DNA from 2 places in the Bradyrhizobium sp. MI1.7 genome. Region 2 is predicted to be linked to the other one. Evidence: riboswitches for the same ligand, from Rfam matches in the RefSeq annotation. Region 2 holds a riboswitch; the other holds the start of a gene.
The links. Region 2 has a riboswitch for cobalamin ahead of AC0L3X_RS08870 (energy-coupling factor ABC transporter permease). Riboswitches for the same ligand answer to the same signal wherever they lie in the genome.
Positions count from the first base shown of each region.

Region 1 (7,630 bases), on a different contig from region 2:
CGCGATGCGGTGGCTCCAGCTCTCCGTGGTCGGCGATTCCGATGCGATCAGGCGCAGATCCGGGTGGGAGACAACGCGTATCCCACCCTTCTGCGTCACGGCGCTGATCCCGTTGCGAGACTGCTCCATATCGAGGGCCTCACCGGGCTCGCGTGTGAACTCGGCAATGGCACCGAACGTGCCGACGCTCCAGCCGGCCTCAGCGTCGGCAAGCTGGCTTGCGATCAGGTCCATGAGCGGATCGGCCGTCGTCATGAGGCTTCTCTCTCTCTCTCTCTCTCTCTCTCTCTCTCTCTCTCTCGCTATCTGACGTCGTAATTCGCCAGCCGAATGCCGCCATAGACGCCCAGTCCCGGCTGCAGAAAGCCGGTCGGATTTTGATAGTGCACATTGGCGAGATTATCGACCCGGCCAAACACCTTCACCTGGTCGGTGACCAGATATTCGGCCGCCACATTGACGACGGTGTAGGCCGGAGCCAGCAGACGCGGAATGCTGAAGTCGCGGTTGCCATCGACGAAACTCCCGACGTGCAACACGGTTGCGGACAATGTGAGCGGGTCGATCGGATTCCAGATGACATTTGCGCTCCACTTCTCCTTCGGACGCCTCAGCAGCTCCAGTCCCGCCGTTGCATCCACTGCGCGGGTAAAAGTGTAGTCGGCACGAACGCGAAGCCGGTCGGTGATCGCAGCCGCGACGAAGCTCTCCGTGCCCTCCGTGATCGCCTTGCCGATATTGGTGCTGGTGCTCGTGAACGTCACGGGATCGAACGTGCTCTGGATCAGGTCGGTAATGTTGTTACGGAAGTAGGTCGACCCGAAGCGGACACGATCGCCAAACAAGGGTTGCTCGAAGCCGGCGTCGTATCCGACGCTTTCCTCGGGCCTGAGGTTGGGATTTGCAAAGAAGAAGAACGCGGGAAAGCTGACGTAAAGCTGGTTGAGCGTCGGCGCCTTGAACCCCGTGCCGTAGCTTCCCTTGAACTTCGTATCCGTGACCGGCACGATCACGGCAGACGCCAGACGAAAGGTCGGATGCTCTCCAAACCGCTCGTTGTCGTCCTGCCGGACATTGGCCGTGAAGAAGATGCGATCCCGGAACTGGGACTGCAGCTCCATATATCCGGCCTTGTTGACGTTTTGCGCCGAAACCGTCGCCGTTTGCAGTGTTTCGGTCTCATGCTCCGCGCCAATGATGACATTGTTGTTGGGCGCGAGCTGGGTCGTGGTGTGCCAATCATACTTGACGCGGTCGCCGGTCGTGATCGTGGCCATCGCGTCGCCGGGCGAGATGTTGTAGTTCCAGTGATTGGTGTAGTTGACGCCGAAATAGCTTTTCATCCGGTCGTCGAGAGCGGACCAGACCGCCTCCCCGCGCGTGAAGAGCTGGTGCACCGTCTGCGTGCTTTGCGCGGCCGCGGGAAAGCTCGCGGATGTGACGGGATCGAAGGTGTCTCCGGTAAAGCGCAGGGTGGCGTCGGTGTACCGCGCCACGCTATTGAGCGTCAGGTTTTCGCTCAATTCGACGCCAAGCTTCGTCGAATAGGTCATGTTGTCGTAATAGTTGCCGATCGCCTTCTGCCCCGGCGGCAGCAATTCGACCGGCGTCACCGGCACGTCGTTCGCGTGGAAATGCGCGACGTTGAAGGCATAGTTGAAGTGGTCCTGTGAACCGCTCAGACCTGCAGTTTGATTGAACGTTCCGAACGAGCCTCCCTCGACCGAGCCGGTGGCGCGGGCGGGACCGTCGCCCTTCTTCGTCACGATGGAGATCACGCCACCCAGCGCGTCTGCGCCGTAGAGACCGCCCTGCGGACCGCGCAGGACTTCGATCTGCTGAATGTCGGAGGTGAGCAACTGGCCGAAATCAAACGAACGGTTCGGGTTGCTGGGATCGCTGACATCGATGCCGTCGATCAGGACCTTGGTGTGGTTGGAATTCGTTCCGCGCATGAAGATCGACGTCTGTCCACCCGGACCGCCGGTCTGCACGAGGTTCAGGCCAGGAACCGCGCTCAGCGCATCGGGTGCGGTCCGGCGCTGATCGCGCTCCATGTCTCTGGCGGTCAGAACCGTCACCGAGCTCGCAACCAGATTGGTCGGAGTGACAACGCCCGTCGGACTGACGACGACCGTCGGAAACAGGTTGGCCGCGGATACCCCGGCAACCGGGGGCGACGCCGGCACCAGCTCGGGCTTCGGCAGCCGAGCGACGCGCCGCTGCTCGGGCTGGTCGGGCGCAGGCCGCGCGGCTCGCGGCTTGGCCGCACGCTCGGTCGGCGCGACCTCGACCGGCGGCAGCAGATCGGGCGATGCCGACTGCTGGGCCTGGGCAATGGACAGATCGAGCGAATACAGGGAAACGAACGCGACAACGCCGGCGCGGAAGCGCCTGGCGGCAAAGACAATACGGGACACTCTTGTAACCTCGGTATGACGTCAGTGGCACGTCACAGCGAACGAGGTTTCACGGCGGAGCGTTCGATTGCTCCGGTGAAGCTAATGTCTGTACTCCCCGACCGACATCTTCGCGTGTGACCACGGCTGACGGCAGGTCTCCTGGCTCGCGGGTCGTTACCTTACGTCGCCTTCCCAGGACCGAGATTCCCAGTGGCATATGACGAAAGATTCGCCGCTTACAGTTGCGGGGGCAGCCGTGGCGTTGAGAATATCCCGGTATCGGGAAAACCTCGCACCACGTTCCCTTTTGATCTCCGTGAGGAGAACCGTCACCAGCCAATCTACGGGGCGGGCAAGCGAAGAGTCAATCGGCCGGTTGCATCACGGTCAGAGCGCCGCACCGGAGATTGAGCCGGCGCAATCAGGCCGGCTCCCGCTCCGAACGCGTCCTGATCATCGCCCGCTCGCCGGCATCGACGAGCTGGCCGATGCCGGTGCGGCCTGTGAGCGCGCAGCGGATGATGTTCTCGGCAACGGACCTGCGAAAGCAATGGTCCTCGCCGACCGGGCGATTGCGGCAGACCCGATCCAGCGCCAGCTTCATGTTGATCCGGGTGCGGGTGTCGAAATGCTCGCTGATCATTCGCAGGGCCTCGATGCGTTGATGTCGGAGCGGAAACGCGTCGGCGTAGGCCGGGTTCCAAAAAACGGACCGCGCAAGGCGTTGCGCAGAGCCGACTACGCCCGATCTCTTGGTCCTGTGACGGGCGGGCTACGCCCGCCCTCTTGGCCGCTGGGCCTGAGCCCAGGCCGCGGTGACGTCGCGCAGCGGAGCGTCGATGCGCCGGATCGGGGTCAGTTCACCGGAGGCCGAGATGATGGCGATCTCCTCGCGGCGACAGCGCGGGCATACGAAGCGGACCTCGTGCGGCGACGCCGACCAGCTCGAACGTTTGACGTTGGCCGCCATCGGCCATGCATCGCAATGCGAGCACGACACCAGGAACCGACCGGGATCGAGCATACCCATTCCATAGGACTCCGCGTCCTGCCTGCCCCTTCAATGACTAACCCATGTGAATCGTTCCGGTGCCCGAGCACCGTCTGCTCCTCAGCTTCAGGCAGCGCCGCCGCTCAGTGCGCGCCCTTGAGGGTGCATGACGTGGTGCAGGTGACGGTGTTGCCGTGGTCGCACGCCTTGCAGGCGGCAACGCACTGGTTCATGTCGCGGGGATTGTAGGACGTGTAGCTCCGCATCGCACAGACCGGGGTCGAGCCGGTGATGTCCTGCTCCTGGTTGCAGGCGGCCGTCATGAGCGCGAAGATGAGGACTGCGAGAAGGCGCATGGGATTGCCCTGGTGAGGAGCGGCAAAGCGACGTCAGCGAGATGCGCTGCACCGCAACGGACCTCGGCATTCCCAATGCGAGCAATCATGATCGCGACGCTCGCATCCCGAAGGATGCGCGCCAAACATTAAGAACGGATTGCAGGTGGCGTCAGGCCGCGGCCTTGGTCGCGATCGCCTTCCGCATATCCACCGCCAGCTGACGGTACTGCTCCGAGAGTCTCAGATAGAACTCGCGCTTGGTGCTGTCGGTGGCGAGCTTGGCAATCAGCTCGCATTCGGCGGTGAGCGTCTCGAACCGTTCCAGCCTGTCATGAAGTTCTGTCATCGGCGTGTCCCCATCAAACGCCACAAGGGACGTCAAACCTAAGCCTGAGAAATAGGTCACGGCGAACATCGTTATCGAGTAGAAACGTTTTTTCCAGCAAGGGCGGTGCAAGCCCGGCAAGGACGGCTATTTCTGCTCCAGCCGCCAGGCGCCGTCCCAATTGGCGTCCGGCGGATTGGCTTCGAACTGCGCGATGCGGCCGAGCAGCGTGCGCGAGGGACCGTCGCCGGGCACGGCTTCGAGCGCTGCATTGAACGCGGCGCGAGCCTCGTCGAAGCGCTGCGCGCGGTAGGCGGCGAGGCCTTCGGCGTAGCGTGCGCGCAGGCTCTCCTGCGGGACGCTGAGCCCGTGCGCCTTGCTCATCACCTCGAAAATGGCCTGCGATGCGCTTTGGCCGGCCACCGCCAGACGATCGATCTCGCGCAGCTCGAGGTTCGAGCCGATCGCGTCCGCCGTGGCCTGCGCGATCAGGATCCGCGTGCCGTAGATCTTGTTGACCAGTTCGAGCCGCGAAGCGAGGTTCACGGCATCGCCCATCACGGTGAAGCTCATCATCAGCTCGGAGCCGATGCTGCCGGTCAGGACCTCGCCGGTGGCAATCCCGATGCGCAGATCGCAAGGGCCTGGCATGGCGCGGATGCCGAGCAGGTCAGGCAATTGCTTCTGCAACGCCGGCACCTCATCGGCCATGTCGATGGCGGCGTAGCAGGCGAACAGCGCCGGCTCGTCCTCCTCAATGAAGGGAGGGCCCCAATAGGCCATGATGGCATCGCCGATATATTTATCGATGACGCCGCGATGGCTCCGGATCGGCGCGGACATCACCGTGAAATAGTGGTTCATCACCTTGACGAGGCCACGCGGGGTCATGCCCTCGCTCATCGAGGTGAAGCCGCTCATGTCGGAGAACATGATCGTCATCACCCGGCGCTGGCCGTCGATGGCGACCTCCGGGCGGTCGATCAGCCCCTGCGCCACCTTGGGATCGATATAGCGGCCAAAGGTCTCACGGATCCGCTCGTTGTGCCGCAGCTGCTCGATCATGCGATTGAAGGCGGCGGCGAGTTCGCCGATCTCGTCCTGGGTCGAGACCGTGATGGTCTTGTCGAAGCGACCCGCCTCGACCTCGCGGGTGCCGGCGAGCAACAGCCGCACCGGTCGCGTGATGCCACTGGAGACGAGGAGCGCGAAAGCAAATCCGACCACCGCCGCGAGGATGGTGACGATGCCCGAAATGATCATCGCCTGGCGCTGGCGACCGATCACTGTCGCCGTACTGGCGAAGACCTGCTTCAGCATGTCGGCGCGGATCGCGTCGATCTTCTGGTTGAACTGGTCGCGTATGGTGTCGAGATGCTCAAGGGTCCCGCGCGCCTCCGTCATCTGCTTGCCTTCGACCTGCTTGAGGAGTTTTGCGTGGTCCTCATTCATGTCGTGACGCAGCTCGGTGAGAGCGGTTTCGATGCGGGTCTCGATCCGCGCCAGCCCGGCATTGTCGGAAGGCGTCCTCTTGTCGTCGATGATCGCGTTGATGTGCGTGCGCGCGGCCTCGCCTTCCTCGTCGATCTTCCGATCGGCCTCCTCGAATTCGCGCAGGCGCGCCGCATAGGCCTCCTCCTCCGAGGGTGCCTGCATCTTCATCATGACCATCCGCCGCAGCGCCACCGAGCGCTCCAGCGAGCGGATGTTGGCGCGCGCCAGATGGCCGTAGGCCGGAATGTAGCGATCGGTCAGCTCGTCGAGCAGGACGCCGACCTGGCTCGACATCACCATCGAAAGAATCGCGGTGACCAGCATCAGGACGATCAATCCGAGGGCGATCCCGACGATCTTGCGCCTGATCGACTGGTTGAAAAGTGGCATGAGCGGTGGGGGTAAGAGCTGAAAGGACCGGTTGGGAACTCAATACACCGGTTTTGGCGGCGGGAACACGCGCAATCTGGCCCGTGCGACGCCCCTGACCGTGCGCAACCGTCGCGCGAGCCCTATTCGTTAACAAAGGTTGAAGGCATTGCCCTTTCCGCCATTTCGGAAGTTCCCGAGTTCCCATCGGTATTTTGCCGCATTGTTGAAGGAGCGTGAGGACTGCGAAACGATGTCGTGGCATCGTTTTGGGTGTCGTCTTTGATTCTCAAGCCGCATGTCGTCGCGGACCTTGGTTTGTAGTGGTTTCGCAGGGGGACCATCGAATGAACCAGTGCCTACGCTCGCTCGCGTGTGTCGTTGCCGTGGCCGCATTGGCCCTTCTTCCTGCCGAGCTGGCAGCGAAGAGCAGTCACAAATCGTCGGCGTCAAAGAAAACGCATGAGACGAAAGCCGGCGGCAAGCAGCGCCATGTTGCGGTCAAGTCGCGCCATGGCAAGCACGCCGAGGCCAAGCGCAAGTCGAAGAAGGACGACGAGCCCTCGGACAAGCCGGCGCCGCCGCCGCTCACCGGCGACCTAGCCGCGCTGAAGGACGCCATCGATCTCGCGCGCAAGGGCAAGACCGACGATGCGAGCGCCGCGCGCGACCGCATTGCCGATCCGGCCGGACAGAAGCTCGCCGACTGGTTCATGCTCCGCCATTCCGAGAGCACGGCACCTTTCAAGCGCTATGCCGCCTTCCTCGCCGCCAATCCGGACTGGCCGAGCAGCGCCCTGCTCCGCCGCCGCGCCGAAGCGCGGCTGTGGCAGGAGAAGAGCGACGCGGCGGCCGTGCACAAGTTCACGATGGACCGGCCGACCAGCGCCAAGGGCAAGTTCGCGCTCGCCCGCGTGCTCCTGGGTGAAGGCGACAATGACAGGGCTACGCGCCTGGTGCGCGAGGCCTGGCGCACGGACGAATTGTCCGAGCGCAGCGAGGAGGATTCCTACGAGGCGTTCCGCGATCTCCTGACCGCTGACGATCATCGCGCCCGCATGGACAAGCGCCTCGGCGCCAAGGACTACGCCGGTGCAAGGCGCGCGGCCAAGCGGATCGGCGAAGACGCGCTCGCGATCGTCAAGGCCTGCTCGGCCGTCACCGGCAAGGCCAACAAGGCCAAGGATTATCTTGAGGACGTCTCGACCGAAGCACGCCGCGATCTCGGCTATGTCCTGTGCCGCGCGCAGTGGCATCTCCAGAACGACCGCATCGACGACGCTGCCGAGGTGATCCTGGCCGCCGCGCCCGACACGATGGCGGCCCAGGACACCGATGCCTGGTGGCGCGAGCGGCGCCTGCTCGCGCGAAAGCTTCTCGACCAGGGCAAGTTCAAGACCGCCTACGACGTGGTGCGCGCGGCGGCGGTGCCCGTGATGGAAGTCTATCGCGTCGACTACCACTTCATGTGCGGCTGGATTGCGCTGCGCTATCTCAACGATCCCAAGGCGGCCATGGTGCATTTCGCCGCGATCGACGAAGGCTCGGCCAATCCGATCGCGCTGTCGCGTGCGCATTACTGGCGCGGCCGCGCGGCCGAGGCGATGGGGGCGACGGCGGATGCCCGCATGAGCTATCAGGCGGCGGCGCGCTATCCGACCGCCTATTACGGCCAGCTCGCACGCGCCAGGCTCGGCGTCGACGGGATCGA
Region 1 covers NZ_JBVVPO010000003.1:185,519-193,148, forward strand. The annotation lists gene AC0L3X_RS05390 (DUF6925 family protein) at 1-255, opposite strand, end outside; gene AC0L3X_RS05395 (TonB-dependent receptor plug domain-containing protein) at 303-2,420, opposite strand; cobalamin riboswitch at 2,535-2,748, opposite strand; gene AC0L3X_RS05400 (hypothetical protein) at 2,824-3,045, opposite strand; gene AC0L3X_RS05405 (hypothetical protein) at 3,175-3,432, opposite strand; gene AC0L3X_RS05410 (hypothetical protein) at 3,537-3,749, opposite strand; gene AC0L3X_RS05415 (hypothetical protein) at 3,901-4,077, opposite strand; gene AC0L3X_RS05420 (adenylate/guanylate cyclase domain-containing protein) at 4,204-5,940, opposite strand; gene AC0L3X_RS05425 (lytic transglycosylase domain-containing protein) at 6,267-7,630, shown strand, end outside.
Region 1: linked by a shared signal. The riboswitch ahead of AC0L3X_RS05395 (TonB-dependent receptor plug domain-containing protein) and the one ahead of AC0L3X_RS08870 (energy-coupling factor ABC transporter permease) in region 2 are both predicted to bind cobalamin.

Region 2 (7,630 bases):
GGCGGCGAAAGTTTTGAGGATCAGGTCGCGCGCGTCCGGCTGGGTCTCGCGCAAATCGGCGCCGGCTCAGCAACGCTCGTCGTGCACTCCGGCACGATCCGCGCCGCACTCTGCATTGCTCTGGATCTGACACCACAAGCGGCCCTGCGCTTCGTGATCGATCCGTTGTCACTGACCCGGATCGACCGGCTCGCCACCGGCTGGCGCGTCGTCGCGGTCAATCAGCGCGCGGCTTGAGCTGGATCAGGCCGGGCGATCCGGCACGTTGGCCTGCGCGAAGGTCGCCATGCCGTTGTGAAGGCTGCACGCGAGCCGCACCAGCGGCAGCGCGATGGCGGCACCCGATCCTTCGCCGAGCCTGAGATCGAGGCTGATCAACGGCTGCACGTTCAGCGCGCGCAGCACCAGCCGATGCCCCTGCTCCGCCGATTGATGCGACGGCAGCAGGAATGGCTGGCACGACGGGTTCAGCCGCACCGCCGCCAACGCGGCCACGGATACGATGAAGCCATCGATCAACACGGGAATGCGGGCTTGTGCAGCCGCAATGATGGCGCCGCAGATCGCCGAGATTTCGAGGCCGCCGACGGCGCACAGGATCTTTTCCGGCGAAGCACCTGCAACGCCATGCCGCACGATCGCAGCGTCGATCACGCGCGCCTTGTGCGCACGGCCGGCCGCATCGACGCCGGTACCGCTGCCCGCGATCTCCTCGGCACTGATGCCAAGCAGGCTCGCCGCAATCGCCGCCGACGTCGTGGTATTGCCGATGCCCATCTCGCCGAAGATCAGGAGATCGGGCCTGCCGGCGTCTGCGCGCGCGACTGCGCGCTGACCGGCTTCGAAGGCGAATGCCAGCTCCGTGGGGGTGAGCGCGGCTTCCACGCTGAAGTCGCGCGTGCCGCTGCGCGGCTTGTCGGTGACGATTCCTGCCATCTCCTCCTGTGCCAGCGTACCGGCGTCGACGACCTCAAGGTTTGAGCCAAGCTCACGCGCCAGCACCGAGATCGCGGCACCGCCCGAGGCAAAATTCGCCATCATCGCGATGGTCACTCCTTGCGGATAGGCCGACACGCCCTGCGCGACGATGCCGTGATCGCCGGCGAAGACGATGATCGGCACCCGCGCGGCACGCGGCTGCTCGGTCGCCTGCAGGCCCGCAAGCTCGACCGCAAGCTGCTCCAGCCGGCCGAGCGCGCCAGCCGGCTTCGTCAGTTGCGCCTGACGCGCGAGCGCCGCCTCGCGATGGACAGCGGAGACATCGGGGCATTTCCGGGTGACCCATTCAGGGAGCATGCTGCCTCGCTTACGGCCTGCGCTTGAGAATGTAGCTGTCCATGATCCAGCCGTGCCGCTCGCGCGCATCCTGTCGCGCGGCGATGATGTGCGGGCCGATCTCGGCCAGAACGCCCGACATGACGATCTGATCGGGCATGCCGAGATAAGCGCCCCACCAGATGTGCAGCCCCGCAGGATCGAGCGACTGGAACGCCGTGCCGCCGTCGAGCATCACCACCACGGTATCGACGCCTTGCGGCCAGCCGCCCTCGCGCAAGCGGCGCCCCGTCGTGACGAGGAAGGGTTCGCCGATGTCGTTGAGCGGCAGCGCATGCGCCGCGCACAGCGCCTGGATCGAGGTGATGCCGGGCACAACTTCGATATCAGGCAAGGGATCGAGCCGCCGCGCAATGCGCAGCGAGGAATCGTAGAGCGAAGGATCGCCCCAGATCAGCAGCGCGACCTTGCCATCATCACCGAGATGGCTGGCGATCGTCTGCGACCAGGCCGCGGCCACGGCCTCGTGCCAATCGTCCACGCCCTTGTGATAATCCGCTTCACCGGCATCGCGCACGGGAAGATCGAACTCGGCAATGCGCGTCGTTTGATTGGTGAGCACATCCGCGCAGATCGTCCGCCTGAGATCTGCGAGATCGGACTTCGCCGTCCCCTTGCGCGGGATCAGGATGAGATCGGCCGCGTTGATGGCTTGAACGGCGGCGCGCGTGAGCTGCTCGGGATCGCCGCAACCGATGCCTATCAGGGAGAGCGTGAGCATCGTGAGTGCGAAGGGCGGCCATCACGGCCGCCCGTTCGCTTGTCTCTCTCAAGCCGCGTTATGCAAACGCGGGGTAACGAGGCCGGGCGCGGTGACGCCGCGCAGCGACTTCGCCAGCGCCAGCACACCGAGGTCGGCCAGCGGCTCGATCACGATGACGAGCGCGTAGGAGGCCGCGAAGGTCGCGATGTTGACGAGGTTGGTCGCACCGAAGCCCGAGCCATAGAGCGCCCAGAACGCGACCCAGGCGATGACGCCGGCCTGATACGTGGTCGAAAGCGCCAGCGCCTGGCGATACCTGAGATCGACATAGGCGGTGTTGCGGGCAATGATCCGCGCGGCGATCGCCTGGATCCCGAACAGCGGCACCAGCAGCGTGGTGACGTTCATGCCGAATTGCGGCAGATCGGGCGGCTCGAAGAAGATGCCCTGGAACAACAGTCCGAACGCAAGGCCGAAGGCCGCGGGCGCTGCCCCAAACAGCAGGAACAGGGTCGAGCCGAGGATGAAGTGCACCTCGGAGACGCCGACCGGGAAGTGCGGCAGGATCTCGAAGAAGACGAACACGAGGCCCGTGGTGGCGAGCGTCCGCGCCGCGAACGACGTGATGCCCTGCTCGCGCACGGTCTCGACCGCGAGCTTCAGCGCAACGCCGCCGACGGCGATGCCGGTTGCGTAACTCAACACGAGCTTGGCGCCCGATACGACTCCGGGTTCGATATGCATGGTTCAGTTCCTTCCTGCCGTCACACCCGACGGCCTTGGCCACAAGACATGCACGGCCGGTCTCCTGGCTCGCGGTTCACTGGGGTTCTCCGGCCTTCCCGGGCCTTGCGGCCCAGTGGCTGATCGGAGTCCCTCACCGCTTACAGTCGCGGGGGCGGCTGGGGTTTTGGGCGGCGCAACTGTCCGCCCACCCCCATTCCCGATTATGCTCCGGCGGTTTGCGCCGCCTCGAGCACCATGCATCTCCTGTGTGCCCCTTTCGCCAGCCGGGCGTCAAGGGGCGAAGGGCGGCCGGGACGGTCATGACGGATAATCCCCGGCCAGTGCGCCGAACAGGATCACGGCGGCCGTCGAGGCAGCGCCGCCCCGCGCAAGTTGCTCGGCCAGCTCGGCAATGGTGGTGCGGACCAGCCGCTCGTCGGGACGACCGAGGGATTCGGCGAACAGCGCCGGGGTATCAGGCGCGAGGCCGTGCTCGATCAATTTTGCGACAAGCGCCGGAAAGGTGCGCCGGCCCATATAGACCACGGTGGTCGCTTCGGGATCAGCCAGCGCCGCCCAGTTCAAATTCTGCGGCAGCTCGCCGGTGACATCGGCCCCGGTCACGAACTGCACCCGGCGCGAGGTGTGGCGCCGGGTCAGGGGAATGCCGGCTTGCGCAGCGGCGACACAGGCCGAGGTGATTCCGGGAATGATCTCGTAGCCGATGCCAGCTTCGCGCAGCGCCTCCAGCTCCTCCTCGAGCCGGCCAAAGATACCCGCATCGCCCGATTTCAGCCGCACCACACGGACACCAGCCGCGGCATAGTCGACCAGCAGGCGGTTGACGTGGTGCTGCTTGGTCGAGGGCCGCCCTGCCCGCTTCCCGACCGCGACGAGATTGGCGCCGGGCCGGGCCAGATCGAGGATCGCACCGGAGGCGAGGTCGTCATAGAGCACGACGTCGGCATCGCGCAGCCGCGCGGCACCTTTGAGCGTGAGGAGCTCCGGGTCGCCGGGGCCGGCCGAGATGAAAGTGACAAAACCGCTCACCGATCCTCCGCGATCAGATGGAAGAACGTGCCGGTGGCATGACCGCGGCGCGAGCCGGTCTCGGCGATGACCGCGCCTGTTGCATCGTGCACGACCGCCAGCGGCGTATCCGGCTGCGCGATAATCGTCGAATAGTGGAACTCATGACCGCGCAGGCGCGCGCCGGCCTGATGGCCCGGCATCGGCGCGGCGAGCGCAGCGAGACGATAGCCGAGATGCATGCGGCGCTTGGCAAAGCTCGTCTCCAGTCCGAGCAGGCCCGTCATCTCATGACGGACGCCGTCGGCGTCGGTCAGAGCGGTTCCCAGCACCATGTAGCCCCCGCATTCGCCGTGCACCGGCCGTTTGTCAGCGAAGGCACGCAGACCGTCGCGAAAGCGAGCATTGGCCGCGATCTTCCCCGCGTGCAGCTCAGGGTAGCCGCCGGGCAGCCAGCAGACATCGGCACTCGCGTCAGGCGCTTCATCGGCAAGCGGCGAGAAGGTCGATATCTCGGCGCCCGCCGCGCGCCAGGCTTCCAGCATGTGCGGATAGATGAAGGAGAACGCGGCATCGCGGGCCAACGCAATGCGCTGCCCGGGCGGCGTCACATTCATGCCGTTTGCCGCCGGTTGCGGCGACCAGCTCGCTGCCGATCGCAGCACCGCATCGAGATCGACATGCTCGGCGACGAAGCGCGCGGCTTCGTCGATCAGCTTGCCGATCTCGGCCTGCTCCTCGGCCTGCACCAGGCCGAGATGCCGTTTCGGCAGGCTGATCTCGGCATGGCGCGGCAGCGCGCCGAACACGGCGATGCCGGCGTCGTTGAGTGCACGCCGCACGAGATCTTCATGACGTGGGCTGGCGACGCGGTTGAGCACCACGCCGGCAAGGCGCACACCGGCGCGATAGTCACGAAGGCCTGCGGCGATCGCCGCCGCCGTCTGCGCCTGTCCGGAGGGATCGATCACCAGCAGCACCGGCCAGCCCAGCATCTCAGCAATGTCGGCGGTGGCGCCGGTGCCGGAGACGCCGCGCGCGGCGACGCCGTCGAACAGGCCCATCGAGCCCTCCGCGAGCACGACATCGGCATCAGTGCCGCGACCGACGAGATGAGCTATCGCCCCGCGATCCATCGCCCAGCTATCGACGTTGACGGAAGCGCGCCCCGTCGCAGCGGCATGGAAGGCGGGATCGATATAATCGGGCCCGCTCTTGAAGCACTGCACGTTCAATCCGCGATTGCGCCAGGCGCGCGCCAGCGCCAGCGTCAGCGTGGTCTTGCCGACGCCGGAGGCCGGCGCGGAGATGACGAGCCCTGCCGGCATCACGATGCCTCCGGAAAGCGCGGATCGGCACCGACCGGCCGATAGCGGCGGTCGTAGTCGACGGCATAGAGACGGCTCTCGTCAAAATCCGCAGCACCAAGCGTCTTGCCGACCAGGATCAGCGCCGTGCGCTCCATCTCGGTGCCGACGGCGGCATCGAGCGTCGCCAGCGTGGCGCGAACGATGCGCTGGTCCGGCCAGCTCGCACGCCAGACGATCGCGACGGGGCAATCCGCGCCGTAATGCGGCGTGAGCTCTGCGACGACCTTGTCGAGCAGATGGATCGACAGATGGATCGCGAGCACCGCTCCGGTGGCGGCGAACGCTGCGAGCTTTTCGCCCTCAGGCATCGCGCTGGCGCGGCCCGGCGTGCGCGTCAGCACCACTGACTGGGCAAGACCGGGCAGCGTCAGCTCAGCCTCTAGTGCAGCTGCTGCAGCCGAGAAGGACGGCACGCCCGGCGTGACCGTGTAGGGAATACCGAGCGCGCGCAGGCGGCGAAGCTGCTCGCCCATCGCCGACCAGATCGCGAGATCGCCCGAATGCAAGCGGGCAACATCCTTGCCGTCCGAATGCGCGGCAGCGATCTCCGCGATGATCTCGTCGAGCGACAGCGGTGCGGTGTTGACGATGCGGGCGCCGGGCGGGCAATGCGCCAGCACGCCCTCGGGCACCAGCGAGCCCGCATAGAGGCAGACCGGACAGGCCGCGATCAAGTCGCGTCCGCGCAACGTCAGCAAATCCGGAGCGCCCGGCCCGGCACCGATGAAGTGCACCGTCATGCGCCGTCTCCTTCCGCGATCGCGGCGGTCGCGGTGCGATCCCGCGAGACCGCCCGCGTCGCAATCAATCGCGCGCGAGGGCCAGCCGCAACGAGCGCAGCGGCTTCAGCGACCGAGCCCGTGCCGAACTTTTCCGCGACGAGTTTTGACTGCGTCGGCGTGTGGATGTTAGCCAACGCTTCAGCCGAGACTGCCTTGATCGGCACGCCGCATTCGCGCGCGAGCTGTTTGAGCGGCTCCGCTTCCGCCTTGTCGCTAACAGTCGCGACCGCCGCAAGGCCCTCGGGACCACCGGCCGCCAGCATCGCCTCGCGCAGCGAAGCCAGCGTGACATCCTTCTTGAATCCGAGTCCGGCGACTTTCATCGAACCGCACTCCATTGCACCACGGGCCGCGACGCTTCCCAGGACCGGTAGCGGCCGAGCGGCGCGGCATGGGCAATCTCGACCCGCATCAACTCGCCGCCATGGCGCTGGTGCAGCTCGCCGAGCAGCGCTTCCGTTTCCAGCGTCACCGCATGCGCGACGAGCCGAGCACCCGGCACAAGCCGTGACCAGATGGCATCGAACATCTCGATATCGAGACCGCCACCGATGAAGACCGCGTCCGGCGCTTCCAGTCCGGCAAGAGCTTCGGGCGCGCTCCCCGTGATGACGGTGATCCGATGCGCCAATCCGAACGCTGTTGCATTGCTGCGGATATTCGCGGCACGATCCTCGCGCGCCTCGATGGCGCTCGCCGTCCCGCCGCACAGCGCCCATTCGACCGAGATCGAGCCAGAACCCGCGCCGATATCCCACAGCCGCTCGCCGGGACGCGGCGCCAGCGCCGAGAGCGCCAGCGCGCGCACCGGCCGTTTGGTGATCTGGCCGTCGTGAGCAAAGAGATCGTCGGACAGGCCGGAGCTGCGGGGAATGCCTTGCCCGCCCCTCGCCTCGACGGCCACTGCGACCAGGTTTTCGGCGAGATCGCCCGCAAAGCCGTCGGCACGATGCTCAGCGATGCTTTCGCGCGCCCCGCCGAGCGCGGCGAGAGTCCAGAACGCCGAGGCGCCCCACCCGCGCTCGCTCAGCCATTTGGCGAGATCACCGGCCGCCTTGCCGTCACGCATGAGGCAAATGATGCGCGCACCGGGCGCCAGATACGGCACGAGACGCTCGAACGGCGCGGCATGAAGCCCGAGACAGGCAATGGCTTCGAGGCGCCAGCCGAGCCGCGCGGCGGCGAGCGAGAAGGTCGATGGCGCCGAATGCGCGATCCACTCGTTGGCATCGAGCTTCTCGGCGAGACTTGCACCGGCACCGTGCCAGAACGGATCGCCGGAGGCGAGTACCACCGTCGGCCGGCCGCGGCAGCTCACCACGATGTCTGCGTCGAACGGCACCGGCCACGGGCGACCGCGCCCCTCCACATCAGCAAGCGCGAGATGACGCTCGCCACCAAAAACAGTTTCTGCCTTGGCAAGCGCCTTTCGGCTTGCCTCGGACAGCCCGGCAAGGCCATCTTCGCCGATACCGATGATGGTCAGCCAGGGATCAGCCATGACGCGCGCCCTCATTCTGGGCGGAACCGCCGATGCGAGCTTGCTCGCCGCGGAAGTCGCACGCGCGCGCATCGACGCCGTGTATTCCTATGGCGGTCGCACTCGCGCGCCCGCCGATCAGCCGCTGCCGACCCGCATCGGCGGCTTCGGCGGCGTGAGCGGGCTTGCGGACTATATTCGCGGT
Region 2 covers NZ_JBVVPO010000006.1:72,513-80,142, reverse strand. The annotation lists gene AC0L3X_RS08885 (histidine phosphatase family protein) at 1-237, shown strand, start outside; gene cobT (nicotinate-nucleotide--dimethylbenzimidazole phosphoribosyltransferase) at 244-1,296, opposite strand; gene cobF (precorrin-6A synthase (deacetylating)) at 1,307-2,056, opposite strand; gene AC0L3X_RS08870 (energy-coupling factor ABC transporter permease) at 2,105-2,782, opposite strand; cobalamin riboswitch at 2,820-3,037, opposite strand; gene cobA (uroporphyrinogen-III C-methyltransferase) at 3,083-3,814, opposite strand; gene AC0L3X_RS08860 (cobyrinate a,c-diamide synthase) at 3,811-5,121, opposite strand; gene cobM (precorrin-4 C(11)-methyltransferase) at 5,121-5,903, opposite strand; gene AC0L3X_RS08850 (cobalamin biosynthesis protein) at 5,900-6,268, opposite strand; gene AC0L3X_RS08845 (bifunctional cobalt-precorrin-7 (C(5))-methyltransferase/cobalt-precorrin-6B (C(15))-methyltransferase) at 6,265-7,446, opposite strand; gene AC0L3X_RS08840 (cobalt-precorrin-6A reductase) at 7,445-7,630, shown strand, end outside.